Regions from separate parts of the Nitrospira defluvii genome, predicted to be linked through region 2. Evidence: riboswitches for the same ligand, from Rfam matches in the RefSeq annotation. Region 2 holds a riboswitch; the other holds the start of a gene.
The links. Region 2 has a riboswitch for fluoride ahead of KJA79_RS07035 (ATP-binding cassette domain-containing protein). Riboswitches for the same ligand answer to the same signal wherever they lie in the genome.
Positions count from the first base shown of each region.

Region 1: another riboswitch for fluoride. It lies ahead of KJA79_RS16265 (PepSY domain-containing protein); the one in region 2 lies ahead of KJA79_RS07035 (ATP-binding cassette domain-containing protein).

Region 1 covers NZ_CAJNBJ010000017.1:242,808-250,325, reverse strand. Annotated here, with positions in the region: gene KJA79_RS16285 (HEAT repeat domain-containing protein) at 1-277, shown strand, start outside; gene KJA79_RS16280 (hypothetical protein) at 376-735, shown strand; gene KJA79_RS16275 (hypothetical protein) at 924-1,439, shown strand; gene KJA79_RS23375 (MerR family DNA-binding protein) at 1,691-2,134, shown strand; fluoride riboswitch at 2,388-2,467, shown strand; gene KJA79_RS16265 (PepSY domain-containing protein) at 2,661-2,957, shown strand; gene KJA79_RS16260 (2,3-bisphosphoglycerate-dependent phosphoglycerate mutase) at 3,043-3,672, shown strand; gene KJA79_RS16255 (universal stress protein) at 3,876-4,334, shown strand; gene eno (phosphopyruvate hydratase) at 4,344-5,624, shown strand; gene KJA79_RS16245 (MFS transporter) at 5,731-6,909, shown strand; gene KJA79_RS16240 (dual specificity protein phosphatase family protein) at 6,906-7,475, shown strand.
Region 2 covers NZ_CAJNBJ010000001.1:1,441,971-1,449,488, reverse strand. Annotated here, with positions in the region: gene KJA79_RS07050 (SAM-dependent methyltransferase) at 1-1,427, opposite strand, end outside; gene KJA79_RS07045 (hypothetical protein) at 1,614-2,189, shown strand; gene KJA79_RS07040 (sulfite exporter TauE/SafE family protein) at 2,345-3,076, shown strand; fluoride riboswitch at 3,175-3,249, shown strand; gene KJA79_RS07035 (ATP-binding cassette domain-containing protein) at 3,270-4,961, shown strand; gene KJA79_RS07030 (glycosyltransferase family 2 protein) at 5,075-5,836, shown strand; gene KJA79_RS07025 (lipid-A-disaccharide synthase N-terminal domain-containing protein) at 5,833-6,132, shown strand; gene KJA79_RS07020 (ArnT family glycosyltransferase) at 6,144-7,518, shown strand, end outside.

The DNA of each region.
Region 1 (7,518 bases), on a different contig from region 2:
GGAGGCGGCGCTGGCCCTGGTAGAGGTGGAAGGGGGTGATAGGGTGCTTGATGCCGTGCCCGCCTTACTCGCGGGTTTGACCCATCCAGACTTTCTCCAGCGAGATCGGTGCGCCGAGGCGATCTCGCGCATCGGTCCGGTTGCCATCCCGTTTGTTGAGCGGGCGTTGTGTCGAAGCGATGCGACGGTAAAATCAGAGTCCATTCTGTTCTCGGCCCATGCCCGCCAGGCTGCACTGGCTCTCTTGACGCAATTAGGAACGGGGCGCACATGTTAAACGATGCGCAAGAGCGAAACATTCAGATTGTGATGCGCCTAATCGAGGAGAAGATGCGTGCATTGGAGGCCAGATTAATCTGTCCCGAAGAGCACGGGGTGATGTTCGAGATCAGCAATGATATTTCGGTTGATATCGCGCCGGCGTTGCAACAGGAGATTCAGGAAGTCATGACGATCCTTCGCGAACTCAAACACTGCTTTTCCTTGCCGCGGGAGACCACCCCGACCAGCCAGGAACTCATCAGGGGGCTTTCGTCACTCTGGGTTTCCCTACAAGAGTGCGACAGCAAGGGGCTTCGCCGCTTCGGAGACGTTCATTCTTCTGTCTCACCCGCGCTCGATTCTCAGGTCGAAAGGCTCGCTGAATTGATGCTGAAGATGGGAGACATTATCCGTGAGCATCGTTGTCCCGACATGGTAGCAGCACAAAAGGAGCAGCCGAGTTCTCAATATTGAACGGGGTGATGAAAAGACCAGCGGAGAACTGCAGCCCTCCAACGATCGAGAGTGCAGGCAGTTTCTTTCTGCTTGCGCTGCCGCCTCACTTACCGCTGTCGACCGACACTGTTCATGGGATGGGTGCTACTGCTGGAGAGGCATAACCAGTGTTTGCATGTTCAAGACTGGTCTCATGCGATGGTGATGTGCGAGGCATCCGCCTTCCACTGTTCGGGTTGGGCAGCCTGTTCCTCTGGGCATTCATCGTGCTGCCGGACCTCGCCGCGGGTCCAATGACAGCAGATCCCAATGGGTTCTACGGGTTTCAGTGGGGAGCATTGCTGGCGGATGTTCAGGACTTAATCAAAGTGGAATCGGGCGAACATATTCAAAAGTATGAACTCAAACAGGGGCCTCCGAAAGTGGGTGATGCGGTTGTTGACTCCTTGCGATTCGTGACATTTGACGGACAGTTCGCACGCGTCACGATCCACTACCATGGAGCTCAGACCCACAATACGATCATGGTTCATTTGGAATCTCTATTGGGCCCTATCGACAGAACACCGGGGGCCATGATGCGCGGCCTTAGCCAGCAATTCACTTGGCGAGGTCCCCAGAGCGAGATCAATCTCACATATGATGGCATTCAGGAACGCGGATATATCTTTATCGAGAACCGCACGTTAGCTCCCAGATTCAATGATTCCATTCCGGAATAATGCATTCTAATTCTTTCATGCGGTACGGTCTTTACTCGGGTTGTACTAGGACAGGCTCGGATACCACTCCTAACGTCGACTCCACAAGTCTACAGGAGGCGAGGGGCCGGACGGCACTGGTAAAGTTTCAACCCATGACGTCATGATGCCAGAACCCCCAGCGGGTTTGCCATCATGACTTGAAGCCGCAAAATCCACTTGAACTTTACCGTAAGAGGAGGGTTTATCCTTACCGCAGAGGAGAGGGGAGCGTGGACAGGGCATTGACTATCCGAAAGCTGGCAACTGAAACAGGCGTGTCGTCAAAGACTCTACGCTATTGGGAGAGCTGTGGGCTTTTGCCAAAGCCTGCGCGTACACACACCGGCTATCGGGTCTATCCTGTCGAAGCAGTCCGATGGGTCCAATTTATCAGGAAGGCCAAGAGCATCGGGTTTGCCTTAGCGGAGATTCGAACGCTCTTTGCATCACCCAAGCAGGGGAGCAAAACCTGCGAGACTGTAGATGCATGGGCCAGAAAGAAATTGAAGACCTTGGACCAGCAGATCGAGCTATTGACTCAGCTCCGGACTCAACTGGAGCAGCATCGTCGGCGCTGGCGGGGTCGATTTCCCTGCCCGCCATTGGGTCCGCATGAAATCTGCTGCCTGATCGAAGAACTCCCTTCTCCTACTGCTGAGTCGAGAAGGAGGTGAGTGGTATGCGTCTCATCTTGACTGTTTTGCCTGCCTCGGTTGTGGTCGTGCTGCTGAGAACATGGCCTACCTTGGCGACTTTCGTAGAAGACTGTCCTTCCTGTCCGTTCTGTCCATAAGCATCGAAGGCCGGGAGCCCGATTGAGGCTCCCGGCCCTATCCATTGCTCACAGATTCAAACTTTACCAGTGCCGGCCGGACCGGGATCTTGACTCTCCCGATTGCTGTATGTACAGTGAATCATAGGTCATCATAAATTCTTGGTGATGGAGTTCACCAACAACCGTTCTGCCGGTCGAACCATGACGCAGGACTGATAACTCCTACCAGAGGCCATCTGGTAGGAGTTTTTTGTTGAGCCAGCCACTCCCACTCACAGCCCCTCCTACCAATATTGTTTCACTCTCAGTCACCGTTGAGACGCGTGACCGTCGACGTGTATCACCGCGCCAGGATTGTTGCCTCTGTTGCGGAACCCTATTGGCAACGGCAAGGCCGTCTTCACGTCTCACGAAGGGAGGACGTCATGGATTTCAGAACTGCCATTCTGGCGTTGGTCTTGTTTGTGAGCTTGCTCATCTTTGGAATCGGCCTGTTCAGAGTTAGTTTTGGCGACGAGCCGCATTCGCCCGCCGTCGACATGCGGCAAGCCACACAAATTGTGCTGGAGCAGTTCCCACATGCCCGAATTCTGGAGATGGAGCTGGATACAGACGATGGTAGGTTAGTGTACGAAGTTGAACTAATCACCGCCGAAGGACAGAAAAAGGAGATACACATCAACGCCACGACGGGGCGGATCGAAAAGATCGAATATGATTGACGCTTCGCATAAGTGCCAGCGCGGTCCTGACATTCCTGGCGGGAGCGGAGCGTGACCTAATGACCCCACTATTAGGAGTTGAACGGTGGGACACTTCGTGCTGCTTCGACATGGCCAGTCACAATGGAATCTCGAAAATCGCTTCACCGGATGGATTGATGTGCCGCTATCGACAAAAGGCGGCGAGGAAGCATTGGCTGCCGCGCAGCAGCTGAGCAGGTACCGATTGGATCGGGCCTTTACTTCCAAGCTCGTCAGAGCAACTGACACACTAAGGATTGTATTAGCTGCCATCGGCCAAGGACGGATACCTATCGAGGAGAATCAGGCGCTGAACGAACGGATGTATGGAGATCTACAAGGGCTGAATAAAGATGAGACGGTCAATCAGTACGGAGCGAAGCAGGTAGAAGTATGGCGGCGAAGCTACGATGTGCGACCGCCAGGAGGGGAAAGCCTGAAAGATACCGCCGCGCGGGTCCTGCCCTACTATCAGGAACGGATTCAGCCTGCGGTGGAAAAAGGCGACACGGTGCTCATTGTCGCGCATGGCAATAGTCTCCGGGCGTTGGTCATGCATCTTGAAGATTTGTCATCCCAACAAATTGTGGATCTCACCATTCCCACAGGGGCTCTCGTCGTCTACGCCCTGGCCGACCAAGGCAAACTTGTCCGTCAGGATAGGGATGCTGCTTCACGTGCCAGGAAACTATGAGGAGCGCTGGACTTCCGGTGGTACAGCCGGTCTGCCTGCGTCCGTTGGCATGAGAGCTTGATGAATGGCCCGGAAGCGAGATGGACTGCTCGTAAGGCTTCCCCAATAGCCGAGCGGTATGCCTGACGCCGTAGAGTCGTGCAGAATCACGGTTCACATGTAGGCCCAGGCATTTTCCTTGAGCTTTATGAAAGGCATGAGACATGTTTCCTTCTTCCAACATCGCCACACGTCCTCTGTTTCAGAAAATTCTTGTCGCCAATGATGGTTCGGAAGGAGCCCGCAAAGCGCTCGTGACGGCCATCGAGTTGGTTCAAATCTATGAAGCCGACCTGCACGTCGTGACGGTGGAAGAGTGTCTGCCGCAACACCAAGGCTCGGTGGTCGGCGGTGAATTGCGACCCAAGCCGAAGGTTGCTGACTATTTACGAAGAGTACTAATCCAAGCTGGCTTGACTGCCACGGCGTCACGAGAGCGACTGACGCCGCATCTGCTTGCAGGTCATGAAGTGGAAGCAATCGTGACATTCATCGCGGAACACCAGTTTGACCTCTTGATCGTCGGCTTCATGGGCCACTCAAAGATCTTTGGTCAGGAGTGGGGCAGTACTTCTCAAAACCTCACGCGACTTGCGCCATGCCCCGTGCTGGTCGTGAAATAAGGAGCGATCATGAGGAACCTCATCAAGAGCGTCCGCGCTCTGGAGATTCTGGATTCTCGAGGGTATCCGACCGTTCGAGTGTTCATCGGACTTGAAAACGGGCGAGTGCTCGCTGCGTCGGTCCCCTCCGGCGCGTCCACAGGTATGCATGAAGCCGTCGAATTGAGAGATGGAGACATGGCGCGATACAGAGGCAAAGGCGTGCTCAAAGCGGTCGCGCATGTCAATGAGCGGATCGCGCCCAGTCTGATTGGCATGGACCCGACCAGCCAAGCCGACATCGATGGCCTACTGAGAGCCCTGGACGGCACACCCACCAAAGCCAATCTTGGAGCGAATGCAGTGCTGGGTGTGTCGATGGCGGTTGCCAGGGCCGGCGCAGAAGTGACCGGACTTCCCCTCCACATGTATTTGGCCGGTCCGACCTCGGCCCGGCTTCCAGTTCCGATGATGAATATTATCAATGGCGGGCGGCATGCCGACAACACGCTCGACTTTCAGGAGTTCATGGTCATGCCGGTGGGAGCGCCGACCTTCGCCGAGGCGCTGCGGTACGGCACCGAGACCTTTCACGCTCTTAAACAGATGCTGAAGGCCAAGGGGTATTCGACCGCGGTGGGTGACGAGGGCGGCTTTGCTCCGACCTTCAAGAGTAATGAGGAGGCCTGCGAATTGATCGTGGACGCAATCCAAGCCGCGGGGTACAGGCCGGGACGGGATGTGGCCATTGCGCTGGATCCGGCCGCCACCTCATTTTTTGACGGATTCCGGTATGACCTGTCGAAGTCTGGGAGTGGGGTCAAAACCAGCGCCGAGATGACGGCCCTCTATCAACAATGGATCGAACGGTATCCGATCGTCTCGATCGAGGATGGTCTGGCCGAGACCGACTGGGACGGGTTCCGCGCCCAGACCGCAGCGCTTGGGAGCCGTCTCCAGATCGTCGGTGATGACATTTATGTGACGAACCCGCAGTTCCTCACACGGGGGATTCGGGAACGAACGACAAACGCGGCGCTCATTAAGCTGAATCAGATCGGCACCGTGACAGAAACAATCGAAGCCGTGGCCTTATGCCGACAAGAAGGCTGGAACTTCGTGGTGTCCCACCGATCGGGCGAGACCGAGGATCCGTTCCTGGCCGACTTCGCGGTGGCGATGGGAGGTGGACAGATCAAGACGGGATCGGCCTGCCGCTCTGAGCGAATCGCGAAGTACAACCGATTACTAGAAATCGAAGCGGAGCTGGGAACAGCGGCACGGTTTGAGAATCCGCTGGTACCCCGTTAGGGCCAGAGAGATCAGTTCCTGCTCTCTCGTTTGGACGCATGGGCAGAAAATCAGCGCCCCTTTTCCGGAACATCCACTCACAAGCCTGCAAGGAGCACAGCCACGCATGACTGCCCAGCCTGGAACATCCTCAACAACTGCCCTGAAGTTTGTCGTGCTATTGGGCGTGGTGAGTCTCTTTGCAGATATGACCTATGAGGCCGCCCGCAGCATCAGTGGTCCCTATTTGGCGTTGCTGGGGGCAAGCGGCACAATTGTGGGATTCGTCGCCGGATTCGGCGAATTGATTGGGTATGGGCTCAGATTGGTCTCAGGCTATGTGGCAGACAAGTCTGGTCAATACTGGGGCATTACGATTGTTGGGTATGGCATTAATCTCCTCGCAGTGCCTCTTTTAGCATTGGCTGGGCACTGGGAAGTAGCGGCCTGTCTGATGATCGCTGAACGAATGGGCAAGGCGATTCGAACGCCGGCCCGTGACGCGATGCTGTCGCATGCAACCGCGGAAATGGGACGAGGTTGGGGCTTCGGTCTACACGAAGCGTTAGATCAAATTGGAGCCATGCTTGGGCCGTTGATCGTCGCGGCCGTGTTGTATTTTCGGGGCAGCTATCAGGCGGGGTTTGCGGTGCTAGCGATCCCAGCGGTGCTTGCGCTGAGCGTGCTGATGGCCGCGCGATTCTTGTACCCCACGCCCCGTGACTTGGAGACGGGAGTTGCTCAAATTGAAACTGAGGGCTTCCCTCGTGTGTTTTGGTTCTATCTCGCGGCTGCCACCCTGGTGGCAGCCGGGTATGCGGATTTTCCACTCATCGCCTATCATTTCGGAAAAACGTCCACGGTGCCGGACGTGTGGATTCCCGTCTTTTACGCCATTGCAATGGGCGTGGATGCCTTGGCCGCACTCATCTTTGGTCGACTCTTCGACCGCGGAGGCATCTCCATCCTTATTGTCGCCGTGCTCCTCTCTGCACTCTTCGCGCCGTTGGTCTTCCAGGGAGAGTTTTATGCGGCCATGGGAGGCATGATTCTTTGGGGTGTGGGCATGGGCGCTCAGGAATCCATCATGAGAGCCGGCGTCGCCGAGATGGTCTCTCCCAACAGACGCGGATCTGCGTATGGTGTTTTCTCGATGGGATTCGGACTGTACTGGTTTTTGGGCAGCGCCGTAATGGGGTGGTTCTACGATGTCTCAATCCCCTTGTTGATAGCCTTCTCAGTCGGGACACAACTGTTGGCCGTTCCGTTGTTCTTTATGGTTAGAAACCATGAAAGACGCGCATGAGGAAGGCCCTCGGCCACCATCGTCTGTGGTTCATCCTGCTTTTGGTAGGACCAAGCCTCGTGCTGGGCTCGTACGCGGGGTACATCCACGAGCAGGGCAATTTTCACGTCGTTGTGCCGGATCGGATGTACCGGTCTCGACAATTGGACAAGACAGAACTGATCCACTACCTCAAGACCTACCAGATTAAAAGTATTCTGAATCTTCGGGGAGTGAATGCGGGATCAGATTGGTATCAAGACGAGAAACGCGTCGCGCATGATCTCGGCATCTCGCACCAGGATTATGGTATCTCAGCCAACCGGGAGGTCTCCGATGAGGATCTCAAGGCCATCATGGACATTGTCCTGGACGCTCCCAAGCCCATCCTCATTCACTGTAAGTCAGGCGCGGACCGCACGGGACTGATTGCCGCGCTCTACCAATACGCGCAAGGAGAAAGGAGGGCCGAAGAGGCTGCCAGCCAGTTGTCCATTTGGTACGGGCATCTTCCATTCTTCTGGAATTCAACAGCTGCGATGGACCGGACGTTCTGGCAGTACGTCAGCACCCATGCCTGCCGATAAGCAAGCACCGCAGGGGAGCAATCGACGCGTTTATCCAACACTA
Region 2 (7,518 bases):
GCCATCATCACCGCCTCACGCTCATAGCCGAGGGTCTCCAACTCGGCCTGCGCCTGACTCAATTCCTCTTCTGTGACATAGGCGATCGTATCGGGAATCCCGTTCGGCTTCAGCGAACGCAGGATCCCCTGCGCCGATTCACGCTCCTGCGCGGGCATCTCGTGGCGGAGCGGGAAATCGATCGTGCGCTGATAGGGGCTTTCATAGATCTCGTTCAGCGCGCGAATGGTCTGCAAGGTCAAGCGATCCAACTCCCAGGCCGGCACTTTTGAACCGACCATCGGATGGCAGGCCAGTACATCCATCAGCGTCATCACGTTAGTCCCGAGCCGGCTTCCAACGAACTCCCGTTGCGTTTCCACGGTGGTGGTCGCAATGCCCAGGTGCTTGGCCACCGCCTGAATCAATGCCAGGTTCACCATGAAACTGTGTTGTCCTCCGAACTGACCATAACAGGGCTTGTCGGGATCGTTGAGCACCCGCAGATCCGCCGTCCCGGCATCGAAACTGCTGAACCCTACGGCATTCGACGCCAACACCCGCTTGGCTTCCTTGATTGACGCGCAGGCGCCAAGATTCACCGGCACCAGCACCTCGTCGTCGATGGCCTTCATAAATTCGGTGATCGTCTTGCGATATGGAACATCTTTCCACTCCACCTTGTGGTACTCGCGCTCCCAGATCAGGTCGTCCAGGAACGGCGGACACTGCTTCAACTTCTCGATATCTTTCGCTTCAAAGGCCCGGACAAAGCCGGACCAATCGGCAATCGCGGCTGCCTTGCGCTCATTGAGGTTCGGCCGGAGATGTTCTTCCTCATACTCCCCGCCCTTCTTCACAATGAGCTTGGTCGCCAACTCATTCCAAAGTTCATTGCAGACGATGCGATCGACGGTTCCGTCCGCAACGGTAGCCAGATTCTCGACATCAGCGCAGAGCGACTCCACCTTGGACAGATGAGGAACCAAATCGGGATGGGAGCGCGCCTGTTCCAAGGCAGAGGCCTGAGAATCAACCAGGACATACCGCACGCGGGGGTAGACCTGCCCGGCCTTGTCGAGCCTCTGTAAATGGCCAAGGAAGCAGGCTGCCAGATTGCCGTTTCCGGGGCCCCACTCCATGACCGTCAGCGACGCCGCAGACACAGCGGGTGCCGTATCACCGGCGCTCCGAGTGACGGACGAACCTTGCTTACTCGCGGCGCGGTCTCGCTTCGTCACCTGCTCAAAATAGTCGGCGGCCAGCGCGTGGGCCAATCGATAGTCGGCCGATGTGAATGTCTGATAGAAACTCCGTTGCTGGTCGCCCCGTAGTTGATAGAACAGAGTATTGATATGCGCCTGCCAGTAATCGACCGGCTTGTACTCCCCGAGCGGTTGAGGCAATGCGTCGGGATCCTCTACCTGCGTCATCAGGTGCTGTTCCATGCTGTCCCCCTGTGGAAAGGGGGAAAGTCTAACAGGAAGCAAATTTCACCCGCAACCAGTCTCCGATGACTCCGGAACCCATCGCGCCTCGACATGGCCCCCCTGATGCGCCGCCCTCACACCCCAACATCCGCACGCCCACGCACTTCCTTGACAGGCCTGCTAGGGCAGGTGTACCAAGACAGCATGCGGGAGCTCGGCGCGCTTGTCTGCCTCATCGTCCTCCTCTCAGGCTCCCCCCTTGGAGCTGAGGATCTCCCTCTCACGCGCAATGTGCCGATCCCGGACTTTCAGAACCGCACTGAGAACGCCAAACCTTACAATTTCGACGCCCCGCCCGAAGGCATGTTTCGCCGCATCGTGCTCGCCGAGGGATTCGATGAAGAACTGGGGTTTCAACGGACCCATGAAATCGTTCCCGTCGCCCCCACAGAGCAGTTCACCGCCGGATCGAAGCCGATTTTCATCGTGTTCGAACTGCACCAGCACTATCAATCGTTTCAAGTATTCGGGCGCTGCTATCCCGAGCCGGAAGCAGGAGCCGCGGGGCAACCGGTCGTGGCCGAAGACGCCATGTACATCGCCCTGGAAGACCAAACCGGCTACCTCACATTGCTCCCCGCGGAAGGCAGTTGGAAACCCGGTCGCTATAAAGTGGAAATCCACGCTGGCGAACAGATCAACGACATGAGCTTGATGGGCACCATGCGCTTCACCGTCTCCGCTCCGCCCGATCGCCCGGTTCCCTCCAAGCCACAATAACCCCGCAGGCATGCCGTTCCATCAACCGCCGATCACCTCCTCGACGCCATTTACACTGTTTGACCGGCGCTACGACCCTGCGCTATATCCGACAGCAACCGTAAGAGGCACAAGCCGGGCCGAGAAAAGCCCGCGCCGGATGGGACAGCGTCACCATGCACTGGGACATTCTCGCAACGATTCTCCTGACGGCCACCATTCAATCCCTCTTCGGCGTCGGCGTCCTCCTGTTCGGCACCCCGATTCTGCTGGTCTTGGGCTACGACTTCATCACCACCCTGACCACACTCCTGCCGATCTCGCTGGCCATCAACCTGCTCCAAGTCAGTAAGGACTATCGGCAGATTCATCTTCCGTTCTACCGGCAGATCCTCACCCTCTCGATTCCCTGCGTCATCCTCTGGCTTCTGCTGGTGACGACACGCAAACTGAACATCGGCGGCATCGTCGGGGTTTTTCTGATCGTGGCCGCCCTGAAAAGCGTATATCCGCCGTTTCAACGAGTCATCGAATCACTCGTACGGTATGAGCGTACGTACTTCGTGGTGATGGGCATGGTGCATGGCTTGACCAATCTGGGCGGCTCACTGCTGACGGCCATCATTCACAGCAAGCCATACGACAAAGACCAGACCCGCGCCACCACCGCGGTGTCCTACGGGACCTTTGCGCTCTTTCAACTCCTGACGCTCGGGCTCTCCCTTGGTCCTTCGACCATCGCCACCCCCACGACTGTCTTATACCTGGCCGCGGGCATCAGCATGTTCCTGGGCACCGACCTGCTGCTCTACAGCAAGATGAGCACGGATCGATACCGGACCACGTTCGCGGTATTTCTGTTTCTGTCGGGCACCGCGCTGATTTTCAAATCGCTCTTCCTGCGTTAGCCCCTCCACGGCCTCAGCGACAGGCTCAGCGAACCGAGAACCGTCGATTGTCTTGACGGCGGCAGGGATGCCGGTCTAGACTTCGCACTGTTCCTGACGAGTCCCAAGGTGATGGAGTTCACCGAGAACCGCCGACCGCCCTTCCGCGCCCGGCTGATAACTCCTACCAGCGCCCCACGCGGTAGGAGCCTCTTTGAGCGAACAGCCCACGACCAGCCCGGCCTATCCGCAATATCAACTGACCCGGGTCCTCCGCGACATCTTCACGCACTTGAGCCTCCTCCTGACGCTCGAACGGTCGATGCTCGGTATCATCGCCTCATACGCCGTCGCGATCGGATTCTTCCTTCTCTGCGTCCCCATCGCCGTCCAGGAATTGGTCAGCACCTTCTCCTTTGCCATGGAGCCGCGGATGATCTTTACGCTGACGATCTTCGTCGCCAGCTCGCTGACCGGGGTCGCCGCCTTCCGCGTGCTCCAGGCGCGCGCGGTCGAAACGCTCCAGCAGCGGATCTATACACGCATCGCCATCGCCTTCACGCGGCTGCTTCCTCGCTTGCGTGACGACACGTTCGCGCCGCAACAGGCCCATCGATTCATGGAGGCTGACTTACTCACCCGGGCGCTGGTTGCCATGGTGGCGGATCTGTTCAACGTCGCGGTGGTCGGCACCATCGGGGTGACCATGCTGATCCTGTTTCACCCCTACTTCACCCTCTACATTCTGGTCCTGATTCTGGGCTTTGTCGGACTGCTGACACTCTTCGGCCGCGGCGGCTTCTTCATCACCCTGGAGATGTCCCGACTGCACTACCAGATTTTCGGCTGGATTCAGAACATCGCACACAACCTCCCGCACCTTCGCGCGGCAGGCGACAGCCCCTATCTGCTGGAACGCACCGATGGCCTCACCCGCCTCTATGCCCGTATTCGACAACGCCGCTCGGATACCTTGACCGGAAGGCAGTACAAGGCCGCCGCTCTCTGGCAGGTGGTCGGCCACAGCGGACTCATCATTACCGCCGGACTTCTCGTCGTCGACGGCCAATTGACCGTGGGCCAATTCGCCGCCGCCGAGGTGCTGGTGGGGAATCTGCTGGTGAACATGGACACGTTGGCACGACGCATGGTGGCCATGTTTTTCGCCTTCGTCTCCTGCCGGGAAATCGCCGCCGTGTTTTCACTACCGACAGAAGAAGAGCAGGCCAAGGAGGATGTACCGGCGATGCAATTCGGGGTATCAGGTATTCGGCTGACCTGCCGGAACCTGTCCTATACCAGTCCGGATGGAAGCACGATGTTTCAGAACGTCTCGCTGGAGGTGTCACCAGGAGAAAAGGTCGCCATCCTCTGCAGCAGCAATCCCGCCAAGACCGCTCTCGCCAAAGTGCTGGCCGGGCTTCATCCCCCGACCACAGGCTTCGTCCGGTACAACGAAATGAATCTGGTCGAAGTGAAGCGGGATGCCATCAGCCGGGTACGCGGCCTCATCCTGGACTCTCATCCGACGTTGCTGGACGGCACGCTGGAGGACAACCTCACCCTCGGGCGACCGAGCATCGAATATGACGACCTCCAATGGGCCCTGCGCTTCGTGGAGTTGGATACCGACATCGACGCGATGCCGCAGGGGTTGCACACGCCGGTCTCCGGCCTGGAGGTTACCCTGTCCATCAGCCAGATTCTCCGTATTCTCGTGGCCCGCGCGATCGTGACACGGCCGCAGGTGCTGATTTTCGACGGGACCCTACACAACATGCTGCCCGCGACACGCACCCTGCTCCTGCGTCGGCTGTGCGCCAAGGACCAGCCATGGTCGGTCGTGTTCCTGTCAAACGATCCGACCTTCTCGGCCGACGTGGAGCGACGGATTATCATCGAATAGCCGTCTGGCCCGTCTCTCGGTGCGGGAACTGTTTGACCACTCCTCCGCCCCTTCTGTAAAATGGCTCCGATGTTGACCGATAACCTGCGGCTTGAAGGACCTGTTCCCTCTCCATGACTGTAGCGACCCGCCCATGGGCCTCCGTTGTCATCCCCATCAAGGATGAGCGCGAGAATCTGGTTCCCCTGACAGAGCAACTCGTGAAAGCACTGGAGAGCCGGGAGGAATCCCGATCGGCCCCGTTCGAACTGCTGTTTATCGACGACGGCAGCACGGACGGGAGTTCCGAGATCCTTGATGGCCTGGCCGCGCAGTATCGCTGGGTCAAGGTGTTTCACTTCGACCGCAACTACGGCCAGTCGGCGGCCTTCGATGCAGGGTTCAAACAATCGACCGGAGACCTAGTCATGACGATCGACGGCGATCTGCAAAACGACCCGGCGGACATCGCCACCCTGCTCCCGCTGATCCACCGGTTCGACCTGGTCTGCGGCTGGAGGAAAGACCGGCACGACAACTTGACGCGGAAGATCTCCTCCCGGATCGCGAACAGCGTCCGTAGCGCCGTCACCGGCGACCGGGTACACGATACCGGCTGCTCGCTGAAACTGTTTCGACGGGCGGTGGTCGACAAGTTGCAACTGTTCGAGGGCATGCACCGATTCTTTCCCGCCCTGGCCTTGATGCACGGATTTACCGTCACCGAAGTGCCGGTACGCCATTACCCACGCGCGCATGGCACATCGAAATATGGTGTGGGCAACCGGCTCTTCAAGGGCCTCTACGATCTGGTAGCCGTGCGGTGGATGCAGCACCGTTGCCTGCGTTACCGTTACCGCGCGACCGGGACGCCACCAGCCCCCGTGCGCCTATGACACTCGATACCATCTGGATCATCATTGGATTCCTCGGGCAGGGGATCTTCTTCATGCGCTGGGTTGTCCAATGGATCGCCTCCGAACGCCATGCAGAGAGCCGTGTCCCGACAGCATTCTGGTACATGAGCATGATCGGCGGACTGATCACGCTAGCCTATGCGATCTATCGGCAGGACCCGGTCTTCATTGCCGGACAGAGCATCGGCAGTATTGTGTACCTACGTAACCTCATGCTCATCCACCGCCCTAACCAGGGCGCCTCCGGTACGGCCTCTCCGGCGACCAAATCGTAATGGAACCACAGATGAACGGAGAGCTCACTCCATTGTCGGCGTCTGCGCCGATTGACCGCTCCATCCAGCCGCTCGCACTCGTGCTGTTGCTGGCGATGGCCACGGTGTTGTTTTTCGTCGGACTCGGCTCCCTCGGTCTCACCGACCGGGACGAAGGACGCAACGCCGAAGCCGGCCGGGAGATGTATGAAACGGGCAACTACATCAGTCCAACCTTCAATTATGAACCGCGCTTCGCCAAGCCGGTCTTTGTCTATTGGCTGATGACCGGTTCGTACCACCTGTTCGGCGTCAACGAATTCGCGGCGCGATTCCCCTCGGCTCTCTTCGGGCTTGGGCTGATTCTGCTCCAATATCTCTTCCTGACACGGTGCCGGGGGCGGGTCGTGGGCCTCTTCGGCGCGGCAATGCTATTACTGAACCTTGAGATCATCGGTCTCAGTCGCATGGCCCTGACCGACAGCGTGTTGATCTTCTTTACCACCCTGTCGCTGTATGGCTTCTGGCTGGGCGTATCCGGAGAGGAACGTGAGCGTCACTACATGTGGCTCTTCTATGTCGGCATGGCGCTGGCAACGCTGACCAAGGGCCCGATTGGTTTCCTCATTCCCATGCTGGCGGTAGGCTTATACCTGTGGCTCACCCGCTCCTGGCCGCTGTTCCGTCGTCGCGGGTATCTCATTCCCGGCCTCATCCTCTTCGTTGCCCTGGCGCTCCCCTGGTATCTCACGATGCTGAACATTCACGGGGAGCGTTATACGAGGTCTGCACAGGGCGATACGATCGGTCGTTTTTTCGGGGCCATGGAAGGGCATGGCGGCACGCTGCTGTTCTACATTCCCGTTTTCCTGCTCGGATTTTTTCCCTGGAGCGGCCTACTCCCCTTTGCCTGGTACCACAGCTATCGGAGTTGGCGTGAGGCGAGACGGGCCGGAACCCTCCCCCCCCGCCAGCCCTCTCCTGTCGAGGCCCAGGCGTCGCCCGATGCGCTCGAATGGTTCGCCGCCGCCTGGGTCCTGGGAGGCTTCGTCTTCTTCAGCCTCTCCTCGACCCGCTTGCCGCACTATATCGGTCCCTTGTTTCCTGCTGCGGCAATTCTGGCGGCCTGCTATTGGAATCGCTGCGTCACGGATCAGGCTGCGCCGGGCCTGCGGGCCGCGATCCATACCATGACCGCCGTGGGCTCCATTCTGGCACTGGCCTTTGCCGTGCTTCCCCCGCTCTACGCCAAATTCGCCGGGAAATTGGTGGATGAGTTTCCTCTGGCTGGACAAGTGACGCTCGGGCCCGGCCCCTACACCGTCGCCTCCATTTTCCTCCTGGGCATGGGACTCGTCGCCTATTTCGGGTTGAGCGAGACGCGAAAACCGGCCGCCTTCTGGGCCG